Regions from separate parts of the Colwellia sp. 6M3 genome, predicted to be linked through region 4. Evidence: predicted binding sites of a transcription regulator. Region 4 holds the regulator's gene; each other region holds the start of a gene.
What was found. Region 4 encodes MetJ, which represses methionine synthesis genes. Its sites were predicted from a motif close to TAGACGTCTAGACGTCTA; they were not measured.

Region 1: a site for MetJ is predicted at 4,522-4,539, ahead of metK (methionine adenosyltransferase). Genes of this name have one in related genera too.
Region 2: a site for MetJ is predicted at 3,542-3,559, ahead of H4J50_RS15795 (cystathionine beta-lyase). Genes of this name have one in related genera too.
Region 3: a site for MetJ is predicted at 4,550-4,567, ahead of metA (homoserine O-succinyltransferase). Genes of this name have one in related genera too.

What each region holds. Positions count from the first base shown of each region.
Region 1 covers NZ_JACGWF010000053.1:12,169-20,282, reverse strand. The annotation lists gene pepP (Xaa-Pro aminopeptidase) at 1-597, opposite strand, end outside; gene H4J50_RS12195 (UPF0149 family protein) at 694-1,263, opposite strand; gene H4J50_RS12190 (cell division protein ZapA) at 1,499-1,804, shown strand; gene H4J50_RS12185 (hypothetical protein) at 1,831-2,988, shown strand; RNA gene ssrS (6S RNA) at 3,140-3,321, shown strand; gene murI (glutamate racemase) at 3,566-4,417, shown strand; gene metK (methionine adenosyltransferase) at 4,688-5,875, shown strand; gene rsmE (16S rRNA (uracil(1498)-N(3))-methyltransferase) at 6,138-6,884, shown strand; gene gshB (glutathione synthase) at 7,016-7,969, shown strand; gene H4J50_RS12155 (YqgE/AlgH family protein) at 8,043-8,114, shown strand, end outside.
Region 2 covers NZ_JACGWF010000092.1:1,588-9,701, forward strand. The annotation lists gene H4J50_RS15785 (endonuclease/exonuclease/phosphatase family protein) at 1-579, shown strand, start outside; gene H4J50_RS15790 (alkaline phosphatase) at 656-2,086, shown strand; gene H4J50_RS15795 (cystathionine beta-lyase) at 2,231-3,415, opposite strand; gene H4J50_RS15800 (DNA polymerase II) at 3,714-6,212, opposite strand; gene dinG (ATP-dependent DNA helicase DinG) at 6,296-8,114, shown strand, end outside.
Region 3 covers NZ_JACGWF010000005.1:59,191-67,304, reverse strand. The annotation lists gene secF (protein translocase subunit SecF) at 1-781, opposite strand, end outside; gene secD (protein translocase subunit SecD) at 778-2,703, opposite strand; gene H4J50_RS02350 (hypothetical protein) at 2,942-3,334, opposite strand; gene H4J50_RS02345 (HD family hydrolase) at 3,600-4,193, shown strand; gene metA (homoserine O-succinyltransferase) at 4,773-5,723, shown strand; gene metH (methionine synthase) at 5,755-8,114, shown strand, end outside.
Region 4 covers NZ_JACGWF010000135.1:271-7,187, reverse strand. The annotation lists gene H4J50_RS17980 (TorF family putative porin) at 1-563, shown strand, start outside; gene metL (bifunctional aspartate kinase/homoserine dehydrogenase II) at 731-3,238, opposite strand; gene metB (cystathionine gamma-synthase) at 3,349-4,506, opposite strand; gene metJ (met regulon transcriptional regulator MetJ) at 4,737-5,081, shown strand; gene H4J50_RS17960 (VOC family protein) at 5,173-5,592, opposite strand; gene H4J50_RS17955 (malic enzyme-like NAD(P)-binding protein) at 5,805-6,917, opposite strand, start outside.

The DNA.
Region 1 (8,114 bases), on a different contig from region 4:
TGCAGCACCACTAATAACATTAACTTGGCGCATAATATCGAGTTCAGCATTTGATTTATGTAAACGCATTTCGTTTATTATGTCGCTGCAATCAATCAAGGCCGCTGGTGCTTTAATACCTGTGCGAGCAGACTTTCTAAGCTGAGCTAACCACGACAATACTTTTTGCTGGAAATCACTTTGCTCATGCTGACAAATTAATACCGACGCTTTACCTACCATTAACGGTAATAATTGCTCATCGACTTCGTCTAAACTAAAACAGTTATCAAATTTATAAACGTCAATAGCTTGAACTTGACCAACGCGACGCCCATGCCAAATTTCTTGTAATGTATCTTTTTTACGGGAAAATAAAACACTTTGAGCTGCTGTTGAATCATTACCTTTTATTAAGGCTAAAACAGCATCGGGTTCATTAAAGCCAGTAAGATAATAAAAGTGCTTATTTTGGCAAAACGGGTATTCGGTGTCATTACTACGGGTAACTTCAGAACCTGCAGCAATTAACGCTATGCTATTTATAGGCATTTGGTCGATAAATGTTTTTCTGCGCTGACAAAACTCGGCAACAGGCAATAAGGTATTTTTAATCATGGTTATCAGTTTAGTTCTGTCTAATTTTCAATAAAAATTTATAACATTATTTTTAACACTTAAAATTATTCTCTCAAATGTTGTAGCCTGAAAATGCTAATGTATGGTCGTTTTTGTATCTTGTGTCTCAGGTGGAGACCCTAGCTCGGTAAAGCAAAGCAAAGCTGAAATTCGAACGTATTCAGCGATTTCAAAAAATGCTTGTTCGGTATCTTCATCTTCTTCCATTTCGTCAGACAAGTTGGCGATCTCACCAAAGTCGACCAACACTTCTTTCACATCTTCCGATAAAGCAGCATTTTTAGTTTGCTGTAATCCAAAGCCCAAGTTGAAGCCCTGAACCCATTTACCTATAGCATGACCACGTTCAATTATAGAGTCGTCATCATCGGGTAGCATCAATTGAAAACTGTAAGAATCGTCAAGTATTTTTTGCCAAATATCACTGTATATGTTTTTAACCAAGCTTTGAATGGATGCAGGTAAACCTTCGGCGTTATTCAACATGTCGTTAACCATAGCGATATAATCGCTACTTTCGAACTCGAAGCCTGCGGCTATTAATCCGGTAAGTACACCATGTATTTCAGCAGCATGGGCTTCAATACCTTCACTAGTTAAAATTGCTTGTACTGAGGGGAAATCTAAAGTGGTGCTATTAGCCATAAAATATAAGTTCAATCAGGAGTATATTGTCGACTATGTTAACATTGGCATAGCCTTGATTCCAGAAAAAACCATAGAGATCACTTGCATAGTACAACACGCACCGTTATAGTTCCCCTTTATGGCGCACTACATTTTGGTTATCGATAAATTTCTTGATAATACAAGCTAGTAGCGCAATAGTTTGAGCTAATAACTCAATAAACTAAAAATAATGCATTGAGAATATCGCGCAATGAGCCAACACACAGTAACCATAAATGTTGCCAACAAACGACTTAAAGTCGCTTGTCCGGCTGGACATGAATCTGCGTTGTTGCAAGCGGCAAATGAGATAAACCAACGTTTAGAACAAGATGCTAAAAAATCTCACTCGGTAAAAACGCCTGAACAAGCCTTGGTGATGATGTCATTAAACCTTGCCCATGATTTGATTCAAGCCCGCAATGAGCTAGAGCAAGAACGCGAAAAAATGCAGAGTAAAATCGAACTACTGCAAGCCACCATAGAACAAGCCGTAAACCCAACTAAAACCGCATAAGATTATCTGCACTGAAGGATCAGAGCATGCATTCGAAAAAGTATGTCCTAGTAATTATTTTTATAATCGTGTTTATTTCGATTATAAAAGTAACATCGCTGTTTTATAACAATACTCCTAGCGTCGCTTCTGACAAAATTTTAACTGATAACGTTACAACTACAATCACTCCGGCTTTTGATGACACTCAATCTATTACCAATAATCGAACTGAAAACTTTATTGGCAATTCAACAACCTCAGAAAAACAAAAAAGTAAACTGAGTCAGCTCATTGAAAATTGTATTAACAATATTGAACTTGCTGATAATAATGATGATGATATTACATCACAACTAGACTCTTACATAACTAGCCTTAAACTTAGCAATAATAGCAATGACATGCTGGCTTTGTTTATGCAAAACTATCAAGCTAGCAATATTGTAGACACCGACTTTATTTTCCAACTTCCTCCAACGACATTACACAATGAGATATTATTTGAACAGCAACTAACCATGTGCTCAACAAATTTCAATGCGAAATTTTGCAATGAACGCTTATATTCACAAGCTAACTATATTGATAAAGACAACGCTTATTGGTGGTATTTAATTGCTCAAATTCACCTTTCTCAAAATAACATACCTGATGCTACTGATGCTTTTTATATAGCTAATGGCAAAGCCTATTACAATGAATACTTTTTTGAAAAAATAAATTTTATTGAGCAAAATGCTGAACAACATAGCAGCTTAAATATTAATGTTAGGCTGGTTTATGCCGTCGGCATATCGAGTAGATTCAATTTAAACTACGCCATGGTAGTTGATTATTGCAAAGATAATTTAAATGATCTTGAAATAGCCGATTTATGCTTACAAATGGGTATTCAACTTGAACACAGTGGTAAAACTCTTTTAGCTCATTCTTTTGGGCTTGCCTTACAAGAGATTTATTACCAACATAATTTAAAATACGATGAAGTGGCTGAAATAAAAATAAAACAAAATACACAAAGAGATGCCATCATTAACAACAGTGATTATAAGGCAGCAGCATTATTAATGACCGTTGACGAAAGACTGGCAAGAACATGGTTGAACTCTGGGTTATCAAAAGGTGAAATATTTGCTATTTCACAAACAATTAACGAAGCAAAAGTATTTGCTCAAGATAAAAACTACCTCCCTTGCCAGTAATTTTGAGTACTGTGTAACTGGGTTTTAAATGCCATTTTTTAACTAAAGCCTTTTCGATTAAAGAAACTTCAATTTGTTCAAGCATTAAGCAGTCAGGTCTTACAAGTGATAAAAGACTTAATTCGGCTGACAATTTTAGTTATAATAGCCACGACTTCTGGGGTGTTTGTGTGTGAACTATGTCCCTGAGCCGATAAGTTTTACCTAAGGATGTTGATTATTAGCTATTGTGCAAGCCCGGCTCGTATCGGGAAGCCTACGGTTGAAATGATATGTCCGCCCTGAACACCCGGTGTTCAGGACAAATGTGAACCGCGGCACCTTGGAAGTCACTACCTCTTTATTTTTACCTTTCTAAAGCTATAGTTTTTCTTATCATCTACAATATAACTTTGATTTTAAGCACTTTAGTTTATTTCAATTTATTAGCATTAAACAATTTAAGCAGACTGAATAAGTTATAATTTGTGCTAAACGACAAATCATAACGCTCTCAAAATATGTATAGACCTGATTTACCTGTTGATAATATACTTGTTAGCATTATCAATACCTTTACCTAAGCTGTGCTTACTAAATGCCCAAGCAAATTAAAACAGATATAAAAGCGAGTGCAACATTGAAAAGTAAGCCACAAACAACTAATACTGATCCTATTGCGATATTTGACTCTGGCGTTGGCGGCTTATCTATAGCTCAATGTATAAATCATCGCTTACCTAATGAAAATTTACTTTATGTTGCCGATACTTTACATGCCCCCTATGGCGATAAAACAGCTGAATTTATTCAACAGCGTGTAAATGAAATTGCTTACTGGTTTATTGAACGCAATGCTAAGGCGATTGTTGTTGCTTGCAATACTGCGACCGTAAACGCTATCGATCAACTACGTAAAAACATTTCCATTCCTGTTATCGGTGTTGAGCCGGCCATTAAACCTGCGGTAAATCTAAGCAAGAATAAAAAAGTGGCAATTTTAGTGACTAAAGCAACCGCTGAAAATCAGCGCTTTTTAACTTTAGTGGCGCAATACAGTCATAACAGCGAAGTTATTATTCAACCCTGCCCTGGCTTAGTTGAAGTTATTGAACAAGATAAGAAAAACTCACCTGAGTGTGAATTATTACTCAGTAAATATCTGCAACCATTGCTAGATAAAGGAGTCGACACTATTGTGCTCGGTTGTACTCATTATCCTTTGGTTAAAGGCATCATTAATAAAATATGTGGTGCAAACGTCATTATAATGGAAACCGCATTACCTGTTACCGAGCAATTACAGCGACAATTAGCCCTGCATAACCTTATTAACCCAAGCGATAAGATAGGCACAACCCGTTTTTACAGTTCAAAACACAGTGACATGCAACAAGCGCTTTTTACCCACATTTGGCAGCAATCATTGCAATTGAATAGCTATCCTTAACCCGATTGATAACACACCATATATTAGCTACTGATTTTAAAGACTAAAATCCCATCAACTGGCAAATAACCGTTACACTTATTTTAAAAGCAATAGCTTTATTAAGGACGTTTAGCCATCTAGGCGTAAATAATTCTAGGAATAAGTTTGTTTAACAGTTAGAATGTCGCCATTAAAGACTCATACCAATTTTACCGTTAGCACTAAGTAGCTCATTACAAAGTTAGGTTGGTATAAGATTGTTTTTCAGTTAATTTTTACAGAGGGTTTATGTCTACACACCTTTTTACTTCTGAGTCAGTGTCAGAAGGACATCCAGATAAAATAGCCGATCAAATTTCTGATGCGGTTTTAGATGCTATTATTGCTAAAGACAAGCACGCACGTGTTGCTTGTGAAACTATGGTAAAAACTGGTGTTGCTATTATTTCAGGTGAAGTTTCAACTACTGCCTGGGTTGATTTAGAACGTATTACCCGCGATGTTATTTCAGCAATTGGTTACACTTCTTCAGACGTAGGCTTTGATGGCGAAACCTGTGGCATTATGAATTTAATTGGTCAACAATCACCAGAAATTGCTCAAGGTGTTGATCGCGTTAAGCCAGAAGACCAAGGTGCTGGTGATCAAGGTTTAATGTTTGGTTATGCAACCAACGAAACTGAAACATTAATGCCTGCGCCATTATACTACTCGCATCGTTTAGTTGAACGCCAAGCTGAAGCACGTAAGTCAGGTATATTGCCTTGGTTACGTCCAGATGCAAAAAGCCAAGTTACCTTTATATATGAAGATAACAAACCGGTAGCGATTGATACGGTTGTTTTGTCTACACAACACAACCCAGACATCAAACAACAAGATTTACATGATGCGGTAATGGAAAACATCATTAAGCATGTGTTACCTGCAGAATTGTTAACTAAAGACACTAAATACCATATCAACCCTACTGGCCGTTTTGTTATTGGTGGCCCGGTTGGTGATTGTGGCTTAACAGGTCGTAAAATTATTGTTGATACCTATGGCGGCATGGCTCGTCATGGTGGTGGTGCATTCTCAGGTAAAGATCCATCAAAAGTTGATCGCAGCGCGGCTTATGCAGGTCGTTATGTCGCTAAAAATATTGTTGCTGCTGGCTTGGCTGATCGTTGTGAGATTCAAATTTCTTACGCTATTGGTGTTGCTGAGCCAACGTCAATTTCAATTGATAGTTTTGGTACAGGCAAAGTATCTGAAGAGCGTTTAGTCGAACTAGTTCGTGAGCACTTTGACTTACGCCCTTACGGAATAACTAAAATGTTAGACCTTTTGCACCCTATGTATCAGCAAACAGCTGCTTATGGTCACTTTGGTCGCGAACCTTTTGAAATGACCGTTGGCGATGACACTTTCACAGCATTTAGCTGGGAAAAAACAGATAAAGCAGAAGCATTACGTTTGTCTGCTGGCATTTAATTTATAATGCTTGTTTAACAAAACCGCTCTTTGAGCGGTTTTTTGCTTTTAAGCTACGGTTAAAATAAATAATATACCCTATCAATTGAATTTAGCAGCAAACGCCCTTATCTACAGGCTAGGCTTAAAATACAGCCAAGACCAAAAATTTCAAAATAAGTATTGGCCTTACATCAATAATAGCCTTTACGATATTAGATAATGTAAACTCAACCAATTAAAGCTCTATTTAAAATTTAATTAGCGAAAATGGAACACCCTTATGCGTAACCCTCGTATTTACCAAGCACAAACATTTGAAGTAGGTCAAACCCAAGCATTAAACGAAGATGCATTTGGCCATATTGTGCGCGTGCTACGTCTTAAAAATGGTGACGACATTACATTATTTAATGGTATAGCTGAACAAGATGGTTATTTTGAGTATCAAGCCAAACTGACTAACGTTGGTAAAAAAAGTGCTGATGTAGAGGTTCTGGCTAAAAAGCTGGTTGAGAACGAATCACCACTGAATATACATTTAGCCCAAGGCATTTCTCGTGGCGATCGCATGGATTTCACTTTACAAAAGTCGGTAGAATTAGGCGTTAATACTATAACGCCAATTTTCACTGAACGTTGCGGTGTAAAACTTAGCGGTGAACGCTTAGAGAAAAAGCATCAACAATGGCAAAAAATAGTGATCAGTGCCTGTGAACAAAGTGGCCGTTGTACGGTCCCTATAGTGGCACCACCGATTTATTTAGACGATTGGTTACAGCAAGACAGTGAAGCATTAAAGCTTAATTTACACCCTAAAGCTCAGCATTCGATTATGAGTTTACCCATAGAGAATCAACGTGTGCGTTTGTTAATTGGGCCTGAGGGTGGACTAAATGACAGTGAAATAGCAAGTGCTAACAAAGCTGGCTTTCACGATGTTTTACTTGGTCCAAGAGTACTGAGAACTGAAACAGCCGCCCTAACCGCAATTACAGCATTACAATGCCGTTATGGTGATTTACATTAGCTATTCGATAGTTATTAGTGAATTATATTTTAGTTATTAATGATTTATCAGTAAATTTACATTCATTTAAATTGGCATATTGCATTCCAACAATGCGATAGCATTTATTAACAATACAATTAGGAAAAAACATGAGCATAAAAATTGGCGTAGTTATGGACCCTATTTCCGAGGTCAAAGTAAAAAAAGACTCTTCAATGGCAATGATGCTTGAAGCGCAAGCGCGCGGTTATGAAATTTATTATATGGAGATGCAAGATCTCTATTTAGAACAAGGTGTTTGTCGAGCTACAGCAGCAAAAGTAAAAGTATTTGATGATACTGAACATTGGTATGAATTAGACGAACGTGAAGATATCAACGTAGCTGACTTAGACGCCGTATTAATGCGTAAAGATCCGCCTTTTGATACCGAGTTTATCTACGCTACCTACATGCTAGAGCGTGCTGAAGTTGCCGGTACTTTAATTGTTAACAAGCCACAAAGTTTACGTGATTGTAACGAAAAGCTATTTACCGCTTGGTTTCCCGAGCTAACGCCAAAAACATTGGTTACACGTAATAATCAAAAAATCAGAGAGTTTCACAAAGAAAACAAAGATATTATTATTAAGCCATTAGATGGTATGGGCGGCTCATCTATTTTCCGTATCGGTGAAAACGATCCTAACGTTGGTGTAATTCTTGAAACTTTAACAGCACATTCAACACAATATGCTATGGTTCAAGAGTACCTACCAGAAATTGTTGATGGTGATAAACGTATATTAATCGTGAATGGCGAACCAATGCCTTATTGTTTAGCCCGTATTCCTGCACAAGGAGAAACTCGTGGTAATTTAGCCGCTGGTGGTCGTGGTGTAGCAAGGCCATTAAGTGCCAGCGATAAATTTATTGCAGAAACTATTGCACCAGAATTGAAAAAACGCGGCTTATTTTTTGTTGGCTTAGATGTTATTGGCGACAAGGTCACTGAAATCAATGTTACTAGCCCAACCTGTATTCGCGAAATTGAAGCAGCATACCCAATAAACATTAGCGGAAAATTAATGGATGCCATCGAGCAAAACATTAAAAAGCGCTAAGTAACTCTGTTTGAGAACTACGCTATAGAAAGCTATTTTTAGCGTATTTCTCCTCAATTATTAAGGTATATGTATGGACAGTTTTGAAAATCAACTTTTGATTGCTATGCCCAGCTTAGACGACTCGTATTTTAATAAAACGGTG
Region 2 (8,114 bases), on a different contig from region 4:
GCCTGGAATAACTTCCGATTATCCTCTAAATCTCATTGGGATATTCCATTAAATGTTAATGGCGAAGAGCTACATATTTTAGCAAGTCACCCTACTCCACCAGTATTTGACGGACCAGAAGATCGAAACGGTAAACGAAACTTTGATGAGATACGTTTTTGGATTGATTACCTAACACCAACTGACGCTAGCTATATTTACGATGATAATAATAACCTTGGCGGTCTTGCTGAAGATAAAGCCTTTGTTATTTTAGGTGACTTAAATGCAGATGCCGTTGATGGAAATGCCATTAAATCGGGTATTGAGCAACTAATTACACATACTCGTGTAAGTGATCCTAAGCCTACAAGCCAAGGTGGAAAACTACACAGAAAAGATAACCCAAACGCAAAAAACCATACAGCATACTGGGGCATGCGAGCCGATTATGCGCTGCCATCTAAAGCGCAACTAAATATTGTTGGCTCTGGTATATTTTGGCCAACAAAAGTTGAGCCTGAATTTAGATTAATAAAAGACCGTGCAGCTTCATCTGATCACCGACTTGTTTGGGTTGATGTCGCTTTTAAACAATAATTCTCATCATCAATAACGGTTTAATAACTATATGGTTAAACCGTTGAATTTAAATATAAAGTTAGCGGATATAACTATGAAAAAATTCATTCCAACATTATTAACCAGCCTTTTGATAATGTCTTGTACTCAACTTCAAGCAACTCAAGAATCTCCAGAAAATACAATGACTGATAACATGCCTAAAAATATCATCATGGTAGTGGGCGATGGCATGGGGCCTGCTTTTACAAGTGCTTATAGATATTATAACGACGATCCCAATACACCTGAAATTGAACAAACAGTATTTGACCGTAACTTTACCGGCACAAGTAGCACTTACCCTGATCCTGAATCGGGTTACGTAACAGACTCTGCGGCCAGTGCTACCGCTTTATCTACAGGCATTAAAACTTACAATAATGCGATAGGTTTAGATATTAACAGAGAGCCTATTGAAACCGTTTTAGAATATGCAAAGAAACAAGGTAAAAAAACGGGTGTTGTAGTTACCGTGCAAATAAATCACGCCACCCCTGCTTCTTACTTAGCCCATAATGTTCACCGTTATAACTATAACGCTATCGCAGATAGTTATATTGATGACGGCATAAAAGCAGACTTATATTTAGGTGGCGGTTTACAATATTTTATTCGTGAAGACCGCAATCTAGTCGAAGAGTTTATAGCGTCAGGTTTTCACTATATTGATAAATATAGCGAAATAGCATCAATCCCTAAAGACAAACCGGTATTAGGTTTATTTGATAAAACCAATTTACCTTGGGCTTTAGATGATACCAATAAACATCGTTTATCAATGATGACTAAAGCGGCAATTAAGCAACTAGAAAACAAAAATGGTTATTTTATGCTAGTAGAGGGAAGCCAAATTGATTATGGCGGGCATGCAAGAGATATTGCAGCTGCGATGGCAGAAATGGACGATTTAGCAAAAACTCTTGAATACCTTGAAAGCTATGTCGCACAAAATCCAGATACATTAGTCGTGATCACAGCAGATCACAGCACTGGCGGTTTAACCATAGGTAAGAAAACCGAACGTACTGACCCAAACATTAATAGTAAATATTTATGGCGTCCTGAGTTTATAAGAGCCATGACCATCTCTCCACAAGCGATGGCAATAAAGTTTACTGATAATGAATTAAGCTTAGAAAATATGAATAAGCTGATGACTTTTGATATTACAGAAGCTGACATTATCAATATGAAACAAGCTAAACTTATTGATCAAGATATTATTAAGCAATTTAACTTACTCTCTAGTGCCGATAAAAAAGGCAAAAGAGCACCAAGACCTTATCAATCTGTACTTAATGTGATTACTAAAATAATTGATGTGAAAACAAACACCGGCTGGGGTTCAATTAGCCCATCAGGCACTCATACCGGTATCGATGTACCTGTTTTTGCATTTGGTAAAGGCAGTGAAAACTTTAACGGCTTTCAAGACAATACCGATATCGCTAAGAAAATTTTCACCTTGTTGGGAAAGAAATAATACCAAGTAGACAAAATACATCTTGTCATTATTTTAAAGTCTAATAAAAAACGCCGAGTAAATTACTCGGCGTTTTTATTTGAAAATATTATAGTTACTAACCTTATAGTTAATAACTCTCTTATGATGGTTTTGTTTTTACTGCTAAGACTCCTGATTCAAAACATCATTAAAGCGTGCAAAGCCTTGTTCTAAATCTGCAATTAAATCATCAACATTTTCCAAGCCGACATGTAAACGTATTAGCGGAAATTTATAAGGCCAGTTAGTGACTGTTCTCATTTTGTTAACGTTTGAGATACCTAATATAAGACTTTCAAAACCGCCCCACGAATAACCCATTTTGAAATGTTCCATACCATCTAAAAGTGCCGTTAATGCTTCATTATTCCCTTTATTTAACACAAAGGAGAATAAACCGTTAGCGCCGGTAAAGTCGCGTTTAAACTCTTCATGGCCAGGACACGATGGCAGTGCAGGATGTAATATGGTTTCAACTTCACTGCGTGATGCTAACCAATCAGCAATTTTAAGTGCACTGGTTTCATGTTGCTGTAAACGCACGCTTAAGGTTCTAATACCACGCATAGCAAGGTATAAATCATCAGGTGAGGTACATTGCCCCATGATATAACTGCTTTCACGTAACTGCGGCCAATGTTCTTCGGTAGCAGTTGCTGTGCCCAACATCACATCTGAATGGCCAACTATGTACTTAGTTGCAGCTTGTATTGAAACATCTACACCATAATCAAAAGGTTGAAAATTAACCCCTGCTGACCAAGTATTATCTAACATAACAATACAGCCATGACGATGCGCTACTTCAGCTATAGCAGGTACATCTTGTATTTCCATCGTTATTGAGCCCGGAGATTCAAGAAAAACAACACGAGTGTTTGGTTTAATTAATGATTCAATGCCCTTGCCAATTAAAGGATCGTAATAAGTGGTTTCAATATTGAGTTTGGCTAATATTTTATCGCAATAATCACGAGTGGGTTCGTAAGCAGTATCAACCATTAAAATATGATCGCCCGTTTTAACAAACGCCAATATTGCATTAGTAATAGCTGCAGTGCCTGAAGGATATAACGCACAACCTGCACCGCCCTCTAAATCTGTCATAGCATCGCAAAATGCGAATGAAGTTGATGTGCCGCGTCTGCCATAAAACAACACCTGATTAGTTTTATTAGCCGTGGCATGCTTCATTTCTTTCACTGAATTAAAAACCACCGTTGAAGCGCGCTCAACAGGAGGATTAACAACACCACGTGTCCATTGCTTTTTACGACCAGCATTAATGAGTTTGGTTTCTTTTTTCATTATAAATTCCATTCCACGGTTATTTTCATATATCGAATACTTAGCTAAAAATCGTTCTAAAGTCATTAGGGACAATGTATTAATAGTTAAACAATAAACATTTACACTAAAGTTTAAAAACCAATATAGCTATCTAGCCATCTATAATTGTTTATAACGTGAATCAGTTAAATAAGCACGTTTTATTTTGACATAACTTAGTTGTCATACTTCTTAAGCACAGTTAAAGATAATTTTTAAATCACTGGCGCATATAGCGCAGAAGGTAAGTTATGGTTAGCAATAAATGCTATTAGCGCTATAGGCGTTCAAATAAATTCATTTGGCTGTTGGTTATTTCATCAAAGCTTGTGCTAATAAATGGCAAAATAGCATCTGCTACCGCTAACAACTGACGATCAATGTAAAATTGATAATCTAAAGCAGCACTTTGACAGCCCTTAGCTTGTGGACCATTGATAGTCATAACATACTCTATCCAGCCTTTATTTTGGTATTTCATAGGTTTACCTTGCTGCTGGTATATTTCATCCGCTAACCTTGCTGCGCGAACATGGGGAGGTACATTTTTAACATAAAGCTCAAGTTTTCGTCTCAAACGTTTACGATAGTAAAGTAACTCGTCATGTTTTCCTGCTAGCGTATCGACAACCATTTGTTTTATATATTCAACAACTGGCTCATTATTAAATATTTTCCAATACAAGGTACGTTGAAACTGTTTCGCCAATTCAGTCCAATCGGTGCGAACACTTTCCAAACCTTTAAACACTAATTGTTGTTCTTCGCCTTTTTGCACTAAACCAGCATAGCGCTTTTTAGTCCCCACATCTTGGCCACGAATAGTTGGCATTAAAAATTTAATAAAATGGGTTTCAAATTCAATTTCAAGCTCACTGACAATATTGAATTGTTCTAAAAGCAAAGCTTGCCATTTTTCATTAATGTAAGCTTGTAACATTTTGCCAAGTGCCCTGCTATTTTCAGCACTTTGATCATCACCAACATGAACAAATATCGAGTCGGTATCGCCGTAAATAACTTGATAACCTTTAGCTTCTATCCATAATTTGGTGGTTTTTAAAATGCTATGGCTGCGTTTCGTAATTGAGCCTGATAAACGGGGATCAAAAAATCGACACCCTGTTGATCCTAAAATGCCGTAAAAAGAGTTCATGATAATTTTTATCGCTTGCGACAACGCCGCGTTTTTATCTTTTTTCGCTATATCACGCTCTTTCCAAAGCTCGGTGATAATATCAGGTAGAAAATGCTTTTCTCTTGAGAAATATGCACCATCAAAGCCCTCTATTGCTGTTTCTGGCGACTTTAAACCTTCAATCAAGCCCATAGGGTCAATATTGAAACTTCGAATAATACTGGGGTACAGGCTTTTAAAATCTAACACTAATACATTTTTATAAAGCCCTGGGGTCGAATCCATAACAAAGCCGCCTGGCGATTCAAAGCCTTGATCGCCATCCCCCATATTGGGCGCTACATAACCACTACGATGTAACTTCGGCAAATATAAGTTGGTAAATGCCGCTACAGAGCCACCCATTCGATCAATAGATAACCCGGTTAGCTGAGCTCTGAGCATGGCGAATTCTAATAGTTGCGTATGCTTAAAAATCAGAACCACTAAGCGACAATCTTCGAGGTTGTATGCTGCTAGTGCCGTTTTATTATGATGAAAGTTGTCGGTTATCTCTTGTAATCTGTTATCAACATCGTCAACTTTTTTACCTATGCCGAGCAAAGTATTAGCGACATTATCGAGTGAAAAGCTAGGGAAGTTATACGTGGCGGTTTTTAATAAATCGATACCATCAAGTATCACACGACCATTAATCTCGATAAACTGCTGTTCACTAGCTTTGTTCGTGCGCCAATAAGGCGTTTTCCCATCTCGCCCTATGGCAAACTTAATATTGTGTAAATCGTAGCGTTTTTGTAACAGGTTAAAATCAAAGTTGATCACGTTCCAACCAATAATAATATCGGGGTCGTGCTGAGTAAACCATGCTAATAAATTCAACAGTAATTGCTGCTCATCAGCAAGCCATAAAATATCAACATCACAATGTTTAATTTTCTCATTTGCTATTTCTTGTTCATTGGCAATCATCATAACTTGCTGACAATGCTCGCTATATAAACCAATAGAATATAATTCTCCCGACATTGAACATTCAATATCGAGTGAAACTGTTGAGAGTGTAATGTCAGATTGCTGTGCTTTATCTAGTGGTTTACATTTCACCCTTTCATAGCGTCGATAGCGTTGATTGCTGGTTTGTTTTTGAGAGTGGTATTGAGTATGAGTATGATTTTGGCTCAGTTTTAACTGTGATTGTTGTCCTGCAAAAGTAATGTCAGCGGTAATAAAACGCTCCATTAAAAAGCGATCATCGGGACGAATATCATCTTCGTAACATTTAACACCTTTTTGTTTTAATGCTTCTCGAGCCTGATAAAACGCTTTTAAGGTTAAAAAATAAACCGCGGCAACCTTTACTTGCTTAAATGTTTTTAGTGCCAGTGGTTTTATTTCGTCGACGTTAATGCCTTGATTGGCCAAAATATCGCTAGCATGATTTACATCACTTACCTCAACAAAAAAAACAGCTCGTTCATTATCAATAATCAGTTGCACAGGGCCTTGTGGCGTTTTCAGCCATAACGTTATTTCAATATGATTATTACGATCGCTAGCGCTGCGGGTTAAAAGAAAACCGCGTTTATTATCTATCGACTCAACGAGCTGAGGAATTTGATCAGGAGAAAGTTGCATTAATGGTTCTAATTATTCATAACAAACTGTTAATATATACAGCAGTGTAAATCATCTATTGTCGATAGGAAACTACAGCCGCGATGTTAAGCGATAAAATTAAGCAAGTTATTCGAACCTCCTACAAAGCTATAGGTGAAAACCTGACCAACTTTAACCCGCGCAAGCAGCAAACCTTCTTAATTGCTGAAATTGCTAAAACCCTTGCCGGTGATTACGATAAAGTACGTAAAATCATTACTATTGAAGCTGGCACCGGAACGGGTAAGTCACTAGCCTACGCATTAGGCTCTATTCCATTAGCATTAAGTCGCAATAAAAAAGTCTGTATCGCTACGGCAACTGTGGCTTTGCAAGAGCAATTAGTGGATAAAGATTTACCGTTTTTAAAAAAACACAGTGGTTTAGACTTCACCTTTACGCTAGCAAAAGGTCGACAACGTTATGTTTGTCGACAAAAACTCGCGCAAGCGGTGGCAAATGACGATAGCCCACAAGCAGGTTTTACTTTTGCTGAAAAACCTCAAGCCAATGATATTCGCACCTTAATTAAAATGCATAAAGCACTGACTGATAATACCTGGCCTGGCGATATTGATGCATGGCCAGAGCCAATTAATCATCAAATTTGGCAACAAATACAAGCTGACAAACACAGCTGTTTAAAACATTTATCTGAACACAGTCATTGCCCATTTCATAAAGCTAGAGAGAGCATGGAAGCAGCTGATGTTATAGTGGTTAACCACAGTTTGTTACTCGCAGATTTAGAGCTTGGTGGCGGTCGAATATTATCTGCTCCTGAAGATACTTTCTACATAATTGATGAAGCGCACCACTTACCAAAGGTAACGCGTGACCATTCTAGCGCAAGCATGACCATCAAGGGAGCCATTGACTGGCTTAGTAAGTTGCAAGAAACCGGTGATAAAATAGCAAAACTGGTTAAATCGAACAGCGCTATATCACCCTCTATAAAATTAGCAGATGATTGCCAAGACATTTTAGCCGACATGCAAAAAGTATTAAGCTTTATTGACAATAATCGCAGTATTTATTTTCACCAACCGACATCAAATAGCAGTAATAAACAAAGTCAAAATCAAGCGCTTCAATACCGTTTTGAAAACGGTATTATTCCAAAAACACTAAAAAATTGGGCAGAAGATTTAACGGACAGTTCGAAGAAATGTTTAGCGCATTTAAACAAGCTTTATAACTTGTTAATGGAGTCGGTAAAAGACGGCGATACACAAATGTATTTAGCTGAGCCTTTATTAGCTGAGTCGGGATTTATGATACAGCGCTTAGAAAACTTTAATTCGCTTTGGCAAATGTACGCTAAAACCGATAGTGAAAAAGGTGCGCCAATGGCACGTTGGTTAGAGCAAATAGAAGGTAAACGAAGTGACTACTTAATTAGCGGTTCACCGATTGAAGTAGGCTTTACCTTAGAAGATATGCTTTGGTCAAAATGTGAAGGCGCGGTATTGTGCTCTGCCACTATTTTAGCCTTAAACTCTTTTGACCATTTTCGTCGTCAAGCAGGTTTAAGAACCGATGATGGCAGCCAATACCAAAAAGTTGATTCGCCTTTTGATTATCAAAATAATGCGCAACTTATTATACCTAAAATGCAATATGAGCCCAGTGCAGAGCCTTTTACAGACGAACTTATCGCTAAATTACCTGAGCAAATCAAACGTGGTAAAGCAACATTAGTTTTGTTTTCGTCATATTGGCAGATGGACAAAGTGGTTACCGCCCTGCGAGAACAAACTGAACTTAGTATATTAGTGCAAGGTGAACAATCTCGACAAAAAATTATTGAAACCCATAAAGCGCTTTGTGATAAAAAACAAGACAGTATTATTTTTGGCACACAAAGTTTTTCAGAAGGCC
Region 3 (8,114 bases), on a different contig from region 4:
CCTGTAAAGACTCTCCAGCAAACAAGCCTATCGCTAGAACCGTAGCAAGCGTGGTACCTGAGGTGATTAAAGTTCGCACCAAGGTTGATTTAATTGCATGGTTAATTGTGCTATCAATATCACTATCCTTGTTTCTTATCATGATTTCTCTGACTTTATCCCCAACGATTATGGAGTCATTTAGTGAGTAGCCAATAATGGCTAATAAACTCGCTAAAATGGTTAAATCAAAGGAGATATTAAACCAAGCGAATATACCTAGTACCACTATCACATCATGTACAAGAGCAACTACCGAGCCAGCAGCCAGTCGCCATTCAAATCTTAGCGACAAGTACACTAAAATTACTATTGCCGCCGTGAGTAAGGCTAAGCCCCCTTGGTTGATAAGTTCATCGCCGACTTGGCTGCCAATATACATTGCATCTTGTGGTGTTATAGATAAGCCGCTTTGCTGAGTAAACTCAGTTAACCAAGTGCTATTTTGTTGACCACTGTTGCTGTCAGATTGTCGAACACTCCAATGTGTGCCGTTGTCAGCTGATGATAATTGAAAGTCTTGTGATAGATAATTGCCCAGCAACTGCTGCATGTTTGCTTGCTCAAACGATTGCTCTGTTGAAAATTCAGTTAAGTATCCTCCTGTAAAATCTAAGCCAAGGTTTAAGCCTTTTGTAAATAACCCTAATAATGAGATAGCAATAAGGGCTGCCGCAAAATAGAAACTAGCAAAACGAAATTTACTAATACGCGATGTTGATTTTATGTTTGTGTTATTCATGAGTTAGCTCCTGAATTGATAAGGGATTTCGCTTTGGTTTTAGTGGCTACTTTTGAAGTTGGCTCAGATAAGGACTTAGCGTTTACGTTATCGTCTAATGTAATCCCCAGTAATTTATTTTTATTATCTCGAATGACCATATTGGTTAATGTTTTTGCGACAAATACGCCAGTAAACATACTGGTAAGTATTCCAAGACATAAAATAATAGCAAAACCTTTAACCGGTCCGTAACCTATGGTGTATAAAATAATGCCGGTGATCATGGTGGTAATGTTGGCATCTAAAATAGTCGCAAAGGCACTTTTATAGCCAACTTCAATGGCTGACAACGCTTTACGTCCTCGTCTTAACTCTTCTTTAATTCGCTCAAAAATAAGTACATTGGCATCAACCGCCATACCAACCGTTAAAACTAAGCCTGCAATACCTGGTAAGGTTAAAACAGCGCCAGGTAATAAAGACATGAGTCCTAATAAACTGACTAAATTTAGCGCTAAAGCAACGTTAGCAATAAGCCCTAAAGTGCGGTACCAAACCGCCATAAACAATAATGTAAATGCAATACCAATACTCAACGCTTTAATGCCATTATCAATATTGTCAGCGCCAAGTGTTGCTTCAATATTGCGCTGCATTACGATAGTAACAGGAGCATTTAAAGAGCCAGCACGTAATAATAGCGACAATTCTTGTGCTGCTTGTGGGCTCGACATATGGGTAATACTAAACTGCGCGCCTAAATGTTGTGAGATATTCGCAACATTAATGATTTTACTCTTTTTAACTATTTCATTATCACTGTTACGGTGAAACTCAGAGAATAAAGTCACCATAGGTTTACCAATGTTGTCTTTTGAAAAGGTCGACATTTTTTTACCGCCCACGCTATCCAAAGTCAGGTTTACCGAGGGCATACCCATTTCATCTTGTCCGGCACGGGCATTTTTAATACTACTGCCTGAAAACACTACTTTACTATTTAAGTTGAATTTACGACCGCTGCTATCTGTCATTTGTATCATGCCAGCCGTATTTGAATCATCAGCGAGTTGATAAAAGTCCAGTGTCGCGGTAGCACCAATAATACGTTTAGCCTCTTCTGGGTTATGCACACCGGGTAGTTCTATACGTATTCTATTTTTCCCTTGTTGTTGAGTTATTGCTTCAGTGATCCCTAATTCTTCAATGCGCCCACGCATAGTTTTTAGAGTTTGCTTCATGGTAGCTTGTCTAAAGTTGACTTGCTCTTGAGGCGAGTAAAGTAGCGATATATGCGTATTACTTATGTTTTTAGTGCTTAACTCAGGTGAATGTTTAGTTATATCACTTAGCAGTAATTCAAGCTTACTTTTCATGGCAGAAGGGAAGCTAACTTCAAGAGAATAATTATTAACTTGAGCTACATTAACGCCTCGTATACGTTTTTCTATACTTTGGGTTTTTAGATCTGTGCCAAGCCCTTTCATGTGTTCAAATAAAGCTCTCTCGGTATCAACATCTAGTACAAATAAAACCCCGCCACTGAGATCTAACCCTAGTTTTATAGGCTCCATATTCATGGCCTTAAACCAAGATGGACCCTCGTTTGATACTGTACTACTGATGACATATTTACCGGCAAATGCTGTATTTAATAATTCTTTAGCGGCTTGTTCGTCTGACTTATTTTCTAGCGTAATTATTGTGCCCGTTGCATTCGTTATTATTTTTTCTGATGCCAAGTTATTGTTAAGCAACAGTGTGTTTAATTGCTCAGGTGTCGTTTGTTCAATATTGCTGTTATTACTGATTAACTGAATATTTGTTTTGTCAGGGTATAAATTTGGTAAAGCATTAATAATCATAAATATTAGCGTGATAAAAATAACCATATTTCGCCAGCTAATATTTTTTATGCTGGACTTGTTGCGTGTGTTCATTTTGAAATCTCGATTAATCCCAATTTGAGTAATTAAGTGATCTACTTTTTTACTTTAAGCATCAAAAGTGAGCAAATAATTAATCAACTGGTGTAACACTGTATTAAAAACTCAGCTATATCGCAGAATGCATTCAATAAGTGCCCGATGGCTTAGCATCAGTTATTTAAAAGTAAAATAGTCGATTTTTGTGCAGGCAATAAAACTAATCGTTATTGCTTTGCTGAAGTTAAATGAATTAGCTGTGGTAGGTGGTTTTTGCGCTGTATAAAAAATTACCGTCTTTCCAGCCGGAAATACGTGATGATTTTGCGTGATGATTTAATTGTTCAAACCAGTTAATTAAGTTTGGGGGTGGCGCTAAATTTTTAAACTCTCTAGCACTACTCTCAGTTTTAAAAAACTCAATCACTAAGACATAAATTGGCGCTGTTTGTGCCTCAATTGAAAAAGTAGCAGGACTAAAAGTATTAATTCTAGGTAAGTTAAATAAATGTTGTGGCTGATGGCTGTCTAAATCGACACTAACCTGTTGTTCATTTTGAGCCGTGTTGACATGCTGTGGAGTTGGCTCTTGTGAGTATTTTGAGATCGATAATGCACTAGCATTTTGAGCTAGCAAAAATAACATAAAAAATATTGTTATAAAACGCCACATACCGAAAAGTTTAATTGCTGAGAATAACCTAGATATTAGGACATTAATTTATTTTTCAATAGCGCAAGGCAGATAATTAAATAAATATATAGCGACTTTTATACTTCAGATGGAGTCTAAGAATATTTAACTATTTTAAAGTAAACTCAATAGGTTAAAAGGTTGTTGTTAGACCTAACCGTCCCCATATCATTTACGTGGTTATAAACACCGTAAAAGCTTTTCATAAGGAGTAATAATGCAAGATTTAGAGCAACAATTAAATTTTATATTAGAGTTAGACCGTCTTAAAGCTGTGTACCGACAAGTGACAGTGAAATCAGATGACAACAGACGTGAGAATAGTGCTGAGCACAGTTGGCACATAGCCTTGATGGCGCAAACACTAAATGGTTATGCATCAGAGCCGGTAGATGTAGCGCGAGTTACCATTATGCTACTTATTCATGACATCGTTGAAATTGATGCAGGCGACACGTTTGCATTTGCAAAACAATCAGAGCTTGATGCACAGGAAGCAAAAGAGTTAGCCGCTGCAAAACGTATCTTTGGTTTATTGCCTGAGCAACAATATCAAGAAACGTTAAATCTTTGGTTGGAGTTTGAAGAAGCAAAAACCAACGATGCTAAATTTGCTAAAGCAATGGACCGAGTTTTACCTTTATTACAAAATATGAAAAATAATGGGGGTAGCTGGGTGAAACATAATGTGAGTAAATCTGAAGTCATCGCGCGAAATAATTTATTAGATGGTTTAGCACCTAAACTATGGATATATGTTACTGAACAAATAGATTTGGCAGTAGAAAATGGTTGGCTACGCAATGCTTAACGTTTTTCTCAACAAACTTTTTCATCAATAAATTTTTCTAAAATAAACATTTTCTATAATAAATGTAGGGGCTTGCTACTTTTCTTAGTACCAAGCTCCTACATGCTATTTTATTTGTAGCGCCTGCTCAGCGCTAAAACACTTAAGTACCCGTATTTTTAATGCCAATTAAAGACTAATCATCACTTTTGTGGTCATTTCTTTTTGTATAACTGATCAATAAAATATTCGTTTTGTACGGAAAGTCTACGCTTTTAGTGACCTTACCTCTGCTCTTCACGCTGTTTTCAAATCCTTTTAAGCAAGTTAACTAGATCAAACGTGAAAGTAGTAGATTAATAAGTTATATCTATTTTTAGACGTCTATACGTTTAGAGGTTGACATAGCTAGAAATCCAAGTCACATTACACTGAGATAAAAATAGTAAATAAAAAGGCTGTTTATCAGCGTTATTTTATACTGACACTAAGTTGATTCATTACCTGCACACTTTATTGGTTAAAATGAAAAGTAGAGGCTGAATAAGTCAACTTGGTATTAACACAGATATATCGATTTTCCGACATTAGGTTAGTGCTATGCCCATAAAAATCCCCAATGAATTACCTGCTTTAACGATTTTAGACAAAGAAAATATTTTCGTTATGTCTGAACGTCGTGCAGCTGATCAAGAAATTCGTCCTATGGAAGTGGCGATTCTTAACCTAATGCCAAATAAAATTGAAACTGAAGTGCAAATCTTGCGCATGCTGGCGAATACACCACTGCAAATAAATGTCGAGTTCGTTCGAATTCATGCAAACGAATCTAAAAATACGCCACAAGCGCATTTAGATAATTTTTACCGTTTATTCGATGATATTAAACACAAACAATACGATGGTTTACTTATTACAGGTGCGCCGCTAGCGTTATTAGATTATCAACAAGTTACTTTTTGGGATAAAATTTGTGAGGTGTTTGACTGGGCAGAGCAAAATGTTACTTCAACCATGTTTTCTTGTTGGGCCGCCCATGCTGCGCTTTATCATCATTATGGTTTAAAGCGACATTTGCGAAAGCAAAAACTATCTGGCGTATATCGCCACCACTGTTTAAAGCCAGATGAGCAACTAACCCGCGGTTTCGATGAGACATTTAGTGTACCGCACTCACGTTATGGTTTCATTGACAAATCTGATTATCAGTCTCTTGAAGATATTGAAATATTAGCAGAATCTGACGTTGCAGGGGTGTATTTAGCCGCGAGTAAAAATAAGCAGCAAGTCTATTTAACCGGTCACCCAGAATATGATGCAAGTACATTGAGTGAAGAGTATTTTCGAGATATTGCGGCCGGGGGCAAGGTTTCAATACCTGACAATTATTTTACCGATGATGACCCAGAAAAAGAGGCGGCAAACATGTGGCGCAGCCATGGCAGTTTACTGTACACAAACTGGCTAAATTATTACGTTTACCAAATTACGCCGTATCAATTAGATGCGAACCATATTAAAGCCATTCACCCAGGGAAATCTCGTGTCTAAGCAATCAAACTCTCAATCAAAAACCCCAGTAGTGCAATCTGCTTCTTATGGCCTTTTACAAGCTCAGTTAGACCAGCGTATTTTAATTTTAGATGGCGCTATGGGCACCATGATCCAAGCGTATAAGTTTGAAGAGCAAGACTATCGCGGCGAACAGTTTGCCGACTGGCATAGCGATGTTAAAGGTAACAACGACATGTTGGTGCTGACGCAGCCAGACGTTATTAAAGCGATTCACCGTGAATATTTAGTCGCTGGCGCAGATATTCTTGAAACCAATACTTTTAATGCCACCACTATCGCCATGGCAGATTACGACATGGAAGATTACAGTGCCGCTATTAACTTAGCCGCGGCACAAATAGCGCGTGAAGTTGCAGATGAATTTACCGCGAAAAACCCGGGTAAACCACGTTTTGTTGCCGGTGTTTTAGGGCCAACAAACCGCACCTGTTCAATATCTCCTGATGTAAACGATCCTGCGTATCGTAATGTAACTTTTGATCAGTTAAAAGATGCCTATATTGAATCTACTAACGCCTTGCTTGATGGCGGCAGTGACATTATTTTAATTGAAACGATATTCGATACCTTGAATGCTAAAGCGGCTATATTCGCCGTTGAAACGGTTTTTGAAAGCCGTGGTGAACGTTTTCCTGTGATGATTTCCGGCACAATTACCGATGCTTCAGGGCGTACGTTATCAGGCCAAACAACTGAGGCATTTTACAACTCGTTACGCCATGCTAAGCCTATTTCAGTGGGTTTAAACTGTGCGTTAGGCCCAGTTGAATTACGCCAATATGTTGCAGAGTTAAGCCGTATTTCAGACGTAGCTGTATCTGCTCACCCCAATGCTGGTTTACCGAATGCTTTTGGTGGCTATGATTTTAGCGTTGAAGAAATGGACAAGCATATTGAAGAGTGGGGAACATCAGGCTTTTTAAATATTATTGGTGGCTGTTGTGGTACCACGCCAGATCATATTAAAGGTATGGCAGATGCGGTTGCTAATATTGCTCCGCGAGAAATAAAGCCGAAAGAAATTGCTTGTCGCTTATCAGGTCTAGAAGCGCTTACCATCAAAGAAGATAGCTTATTTGTTAACGTAGGTGAGCGTACTAATGTTACAGGTTCAGCTGTTTTTAAACGCCTTATAACCGATGAAAACTACGATCAAGCTATTGCGGTGGCTTTGCAGCAAGTTGAAAACGGTGCGCAAATTATTGATATCAACATGGATGAAGGCATGTTGGACTCGCAAGCGGCAATGGTGCGATTTTTAAACTTAATTGCCGGTGAGCCAGATATTGCTAAGGTGCCAATTATGCTCGATTCTTCTAAATGGGATATTTTAGAAGCGGGCTTAAAATGTATTCAAGGTAAAGGTGTTGTTAACTCTATTAGTTTAAAAGAGGGCGAAGACAACTTTCGCGAACAAGCTGAATTGTTACGTCGCTACGGCGCTGCGGTTATTATTATGGCGTTTGATGAAAAAGGCCAAGCCGACACTCGCGAGCGTAAGTATGAAATTTGTAAGCGCGCCTATCAAATTCTGGTGCATGAAATTGGTTTTCCAGCCGAAGATATAATTTTCGATCCTAATATTTTTGCCGTTGCCACCGGTATTGAAGAACATAACAACTATGCGCGCGATTTCATTGAAGCAGTAGGTGATATTAAGCAAAACTTACCACACGCTATGATTTCTGGTGGTGTGTCTAATGTGTCGTTTTCATTCCGTGGTAATAATCCGGTGCGTGAAGCGATTCATGCGGTGTTTCTCTACCATGCGATCAAAAATGGTATGGATATGGGTATAGTTAACGCAGGTCAGTTAGCTATTTATTCAGACATTCCTGATAACCTGCGTTTAGCGGTTGAAGATGTCATTCAAAACTCAGATGATGGCGCTACTGAGCGACTACTCGATATCGCACAAGAATATCGTGGTCAAGCCGGCAGTCAAAGTAGTAAAGCGGATTTAACATGGCGAGAATTAGAAGTTAATAAGCGCTTAGAATATTCACTGGTTAAAGGTATTAACGAGTTTATTATTGAAGATACTGAAGCCGCTAGATTAGTCGCTAAACGACCTTTAGATGTTATTGAAGGGCCGTTAATGGACGGCATGAATGTTGTTGGTGACTTATTTGGTGCTGGCGAAATGTTTTTACCACAAGTGGTAAAGTCAGCGCGAGTAATGAAGCAAGCAGTAGCGCATTTAAACCCTTTTATCGAAGCGGAAAAAACCGAGATTAAATCTAACGGTAAAATATTATTAGCAACGGTAAAAGGCGATGTGCATGACATTGGGAAAAATATTGTTGGCGTAGTGTTGCAGTGTAATAACTACGAAATTATCGACTTAGGCGTTATGGTGTCATGTGA
Region 4 (6,917 bases):
AAGTAGAAGGTTTAAGTGCCAATGTTGGTCTAGTTTCTCAATATATTTTCCGTGGTATTGTACAAACAGACACAGCCTCAGCTAGTGCCGGTATTGATTATGAAAATAGTGGCTTTTATCTTGGAACTTGGGCGGCGGACGTTCAAGACGGTTTAGAAGTTGATATTTATGGTGGCTACGGCGGAGAGCTAGACAGTGGTCTAGGCTATAGCGTTGGTTTTACTTCATACCAATACACGGGTGATTTTGATACCTCATATAACGAAATCAACTTAGGTTTAAGCTACGATATGTTCTCACTGACTTATAACGTCGGTGAGTGGGAAGTTGAAAATGGTCCAGATCAAGACTACGACTTCTTATCGGCTACTGTTGAGCATGAAGGTTTTTATGCTATTTACGGTACTTGGGGTAAAGACTTTGATGGTGATTACATCGAAGTAGGTTACGGTACTGAAGTTTCAGGTTTCGATGTTGGTATTGCTATTGTATCTAACTCAAAAGAATTAGCCGGCTCTACAAGTGACGAAAACCTAGTATTTAGCATAGGTAAATCTTTTTAATACATAGTTAACAGCAACTATAATTAGATGTATCAATAAAATATTGATTGGTTGAGTTAAAGCCAATCAATATTTTTTTATCGCTAACAATTTTTTAATGAGTCAAAATTAAAATACTTAGTCTAGACCTCTAATTTAAGTCTTTAATTTAAACCTCAATTTAAACCTCAATTTAAACCTTTGATCTTAACTTGCTGATGACGATGGTTTAATTGTTGGCAAATAGTAACCAAATCGGCATGAATGCCACCAGCGGTTACATCACGACCTGCACCTGGACCACGAATAATCAACGCATTTTCCTGATACCATTCACTCTTAATTTGAAATACGTTATCGCACGGTGTTAACTGCGAGAAGGCATCTGTTTCACTCAACTCTTCCAAACTCACCTTTGCAACAACCTGACCATTGTCGCTTATAAACCTTGCTACATAACGAATAACACAAGCTTTCTCTTGTGCCTGTTTTAAGCGCGATAAAAACATCTCGTCAAGCTCAGCTGTTCGTGTAAGAAACTCGGTTAATGAGATATCACGCAGCGGTTCTGGTACTAAGCTTTGGCAGTCGATATCTGTTAACGATAACTCAAAGCCAGCAGCACGCGCGAGTATTAAAAGTTTACGTTGAACATCTCTACCTGATAAATCTTCTCGAGGATCTGGCTCTGTAATACCTTGTGATAACGCATCATTAAGCAGCGTTGAAAATGGTGTCAAACCATCGTAATACTGAAATAGCCAAGATAACGTGCCAGAAAATATGCCAGAAATTTCTGAAATTTTGTCACCACTATTAAGTAGCTCTTTAATAGTTGAATTAATAGGTAAGCCTGCACCAACCGTCGTATTTCCAAGCCAAATACTGTTGTTTTTATCTGCAGTTGTCAGTAATTGTCGATAGTTTTCTGTACTTGAAGAAGCAGCCCATTTATTCGCACCAATGACATGTATGCCACGGTTAAAAAACTCTTGGTACAAGTGGCTGAAAGCTTCACTAGGTGTAATATCAACAATAATCAATTCATCGTATGGGTGACTGGTTAACCACGCTAATAATTGTTCACTATCATATTGCTGTGCTTGTTGTTGATAATGTTCAAGCGCATTGGCTACATCTATACCATCGGTATTTATTAACGCTTTACTGGCGCCAACCAAGCCAACTAAATGAACATTTTCTAAGCCTGAAACACGTGCAATTTGTTTAGGTAACATGGTTAAAAAGCGTTGACCAATATTGCCTAAACCAGCAACTACCAATGCTATGTTTTTAGCGTCTTTTGTCATATCTGCATGAACATTATTGAGCACTTCACTCGAGCAAATCTCAGGTAATATCGCAATATAACTATGCTCATTAAAAGAATGTAAAAAATGTAAAGTGGGCTGATGTTTTAGCGCTCTTTTAAACCTAGCGCGCATATCTCCTTGCTTTGCCACGCTATGACCCACAATAGCTATAATCGCCACTGGTTTAAAGGTTACTTCTGTGTCATGGCTTGCTAGCCACTGGCTAACCGACTTTTGTTGTGCCTGTGGTACAACTATGTAGCCTTCGTCAAGGTTATAACAAACCGGTGAAAATTCACTGGCCGCTAACTCACCTGACTTGGCTAAAAAACTAGCAGACTTTGCTAATATTAAATCGTTTAAACTGGTCACCGAAAGCTCTTGCTTTGCTATTTGACCAAACTTGCCTATTTCACTACCGCTAATATCAGGTGCAAAGCTGCTCGCAACATGTAGGTGGGTATTATGATTGGTTAATGGTTGTAAGGTTTTTGCATGTAAAACAGGATTACCCAAACGACCAAGTTCATTAGCTACAGCATTAGGCAAACGGTGTAGTTTTCTCGCTGAAGGTACAATGCGAGGATCGGCGCTATAAATACCATCAACATCAGTCCAAAGCGTAACATTTCTCGCTTGTGACAATGCTGCCATTATTGTGGCCGAATAATCACTACCGTTACGCCCCAATGTACACGTTTGCTGTTGTTTATTACGTGCGATGTAGCCTGTTACAATCACTAATTTATTCTGTTGGCGAAGCGCAGAGAATGCAGTTTCACTTACGCTATAGTCAATGGTGCAATTTTTTTCATCTTGAAGTAGCAAGAAATCCCTCGCATCTAACATATAACTTGGGCAAACACTTTCGCTTAATACCGCTGACAATAAACGTGCTGACCATACTTCACCAAAGGCTAATAAGTCATTTTGATAACTTATAGGGTCATTGATTAATTTTTTTGTGCTGTCTGCAATTTCATCACTTAATAAACCATTAAGTCTGACAGCACTGCTGGTATTTAAAAGCTCATCAATTAATGTGGCTTGCACAGTATTTAAATCAGCAAGCGCGGCAAGTAATTGCTCACGTAACGTTACTAATTCATTATTTTCTTTATTGTATTCAGCACTTAGCAAAGTCGCATCTTTTAGTTCAACAGCTCGCTGATAGATATCAAACAATGCATCTGTAGTACTACCGTTGGCAGATACCACTACAATGTCGTTTATCTGGCAATGCTGACGAATAATATCCACTACACGTTCAATACATGCACTGGTGGCTAAGCTACTGCCTCCGAATTTATGCACATTACTAGCAATTTTTACCAATTTATTATTTGCCAAATTAGGCGTTTCCGCTACATTAGGATCAATCATTTTATTACCGCAGGCTGACTGATATTGTCACACCACTTTTAAATTATTTTTAATACGCTTATATCAAGGTCGACCAAATACACGGATTGGCCAACTTTTGAATAACGGATTTAGGCTTGGCTTGCATCAAGTGCTTGCGAAAGGTCATCGATCATATCTTCGATATCTTCAATACCCACAGAAAGTCGTATTAATGACTGAGTTATACCAGCAGCCAATTGTGCTTCAATCTCCATACCCGCGTGAGTCATGGTGGATGGATGACTGATCAAGCTTTCAACACCACCTAATGATTGAGCAAGGGTGAAAAACTTTAATTTATCGAACAATACTTTCACCGCTTCAACGCCCCCTTTAATCTCAAAGCTCATCATAGCGCCAAAATCATATTGCTGCTTTTTAGCTAATTCATGTTGTGGGTGATCGCTCAAGCCTGGAAAATATACTCGTTCTACCGCTGAATGCTGTTGCAAAAACGCTGCGACAGCATTAGCGTTAATTTGATGTTGTTTCATCCGAATAGGTAAGGTCTTTAAGCCACGTAAAGCTAAGTAACTGTCGAATGCTGAGCCTGTTATGCCGATACAGTTTGCCCACCAAGCAAGCTCTTCACCTAATGCTTGTTCTTTGGCAACTAAAACGCCGCCAACGACATCACTATGACCGTTGATATATTTAGTTGTTGAGTGAAAAACAATATCAGCGCCTAACAAGAGTGGTTGCTGTAACGCTGGTGATAAAAAGGTGTTATCAACAGCGACTAAAGCGCCTACGTTATGGGCTTGTATGGTTATCGCGGCAATGTCGACCAAACGTAAAAGTGGATTACTAGGAGACTCAAGTAAGACTAACTTAGGTTTTTTGGCAAGCGCTTCGCTTAATGCCGTTTGATCGTTTTGATCAACAACCACTAATTTAAATTGACCACGTTTGGCCAGGTGCGTAAATAATCGAAAACTGCCCCCGTAACAATCATGAGGGATCACTACTGTGTCTTCGGTATTAAGCAACTGGCAAATAAGATGAACGGCTGACATACCTGTACTAGTGACAATACCAACCGCACCTTGTTCCAATTCAGCAATAGCACGGGCAAATGTTGCGCGTGTTGGATTACCCGTACGTGAATAGTCAAACTGACGCTTTTCATTGAAACCTTTCAATGCATAGGTACTTGAAAGATGAAGAGCTGGAATAACAGCGCCATGGTGTTGGTCACTGTTTATACCGGCTCGAACAGCGGTAGTGGCTATTTTTTTCTCGCTCATGTGAACTCCAGATTGGATATTTTCTATATAGATGTTTGGACGTCTATCAATCTAAACGCTTTAAAGTGTGCGGTCAAGAACTTTAGACATCTAAACTTCTACACATTCGTTATTGACTCACGCCCCACAACCAGTAAAATCAGCTAGTAAGATAAAACTTATCGCAAACTGGTACACCAGAACAGCAATTTCTAAGTTTATCGCAATTAATTAAGCATAGAGGAATATTCATGGCAGAGTGGAATGGCGAGTATATTAACCCTTACGCCGAACACGGCAAAAAAAGTGAGCAAGTAAAAAAAATAACCGTGTCTATCCCTTTACGTGTGTTAAAAGTACTAACTGATGAACGTACACGCCGACAAGTAAATAACTTGCGCCATGCAACCAACAGTGAACTATTATGTGAAGCGTTTTTACACGCATTTACTGGCCAACCGTTACCTGACGATAGTGATTTGGCTAAAGACAACACACAAAAATTACCAGCAAGTGTTCGCAGAGCGTTAGAAGCACAAGGTGTAACTGACTTTAGTGAATACGAAACTGACATGGAAGAAGAAACAGAAGATTAATGGGATATAAACTATTAGGTTTATAAATGACAAAAGGCGCTTAAAGCGCCTTTTTTTATTATCTGAAGTATTTACTAGTGAAATTCATTTTTTAAATATACCAAGTTGCATCATTCAATTGCAGTAAATCCCACTTCGTTCCGTATAAGTCCTTAAACACGACTACTGTGCCATATTCCTCAACCCTTGGCTGTTCTGTAAACTCAACACCTTGGCTTTTCATGTATTCATAGTCTCGCCAAAAATCATTGGTTTGTAGAAATAAAAAAACTCGTCCGCCGGCCTGGTTACCAATTGATTGTTGCTGCTGCTCATTACTCGCTTTCGCCAATAATATATTAGTCCCTTCAGCGTTAGGAGGCGAAATTTGTACCCAGCGTTTCCCGCCGCCCAAGTCGGTATTTTCAATGAGTTCGAAGTTTAGCTTTTGGGTATAAAATTCAATTGCATCATCGTAATTTTCAACCACTAAGGCAATGTTAGATATGCGTTGTTTAATTGCTTTTGTCATATACTCTGCTCAACTGCCTTGCTTGTGAATTTACTCTGGAGTTTTTTTCAGCATACATATTATTCTAAAGTTGTTGATAAATAGTTTTCAAAAACCAAAGAAATCCATTGTCTGTATTTAATAAGCTTTTAAAATCAAAAAAGACGTCAATGTGACGCCTAATTTGTAGTGCCAATACCGACACCCTATCTTGCTTTTAGCTACCTAAATAACTAACCGTTATAGTTTTCAGGCATCTCTAGTGCTGCAACACCTGAATCAACGGCGGCTTGCGCAACTGCAATAGCTACAGCTGAACGTAAGCGCGAGTCCATTGGCTTAGGAATAATATAATCTTTACCGAAGCTTAAGCTTTCAGTACCACTAGCGGCAAGCACTTCAGCCGGCACGACTTCTTTCGCCAAGGTACGAATAGCATGCACAGCAGCTATTTTCATTTCGTCATTAATAGTTCGTGCGCGCACATCTAAAGCGCCACGGAAAATAAATGGGAAACAAAGTACGTTGTTTACTTGGTTAGGATAGTCTGAACGACCCGTAGCGATAATTAAATCATCGCGCGTTGCCAAAGCAAGTTCTGGTTTAATTTCAGGATCTGGGTTTGAACAAGCAAATATCACGGGGTTAGCAGCCATCAGCTTGACATGTTCTGCCGATAATACATTAGGGCCAGATACGCCAACGAATACGTCTGCACCATCAATAGCTTCTACTAAAGTACGTTTATCGGTATTATTAGCAAATAATTTTTTATATTCATTTAAATCGTCACGACGGGTATGAATAACGCCTTTCGTGTCGAGCATATAAATTTTTTCACGTTGTGCGCCACATTTAATCAACAACTCCATACAAGCAATTGCTGCCGCACCTGCGCCCATACAAACAATGTTAGCGTGTCGCAATTCTTTACCTTGAATTTCTAACGCGTTGATCATACCTGCTGCGGTGACAATAGCAGTGCCATGTTGGTCGTCGTGAAACACGGGTACTTTACAACGTTCAATTAACGCTTTTTCAATGACAAAACATTCAGGTGCTTTAATGTCTTCTAAGTTAATACCACCAAAGCTGTCAGCGATATTTGCTACTGTGCTAATAAAGTCCTCAACCGTTTTGTGTTTTACTTCAATATCAAAAGAATTAATACCAGCAAAACGTTTAAATAATAATGCTTTACCTTCCATCACCGGTTTAGCGGCCATTGGACCTAAGTTACCTAGACCTAAAATTGCCGTACCGTTAGTAATAACAGCAACCGTATTACCTTTACCGGTATATTTATAGACATCGTCAGGGTTCTCAGCAATAGCACGAACAGGTTC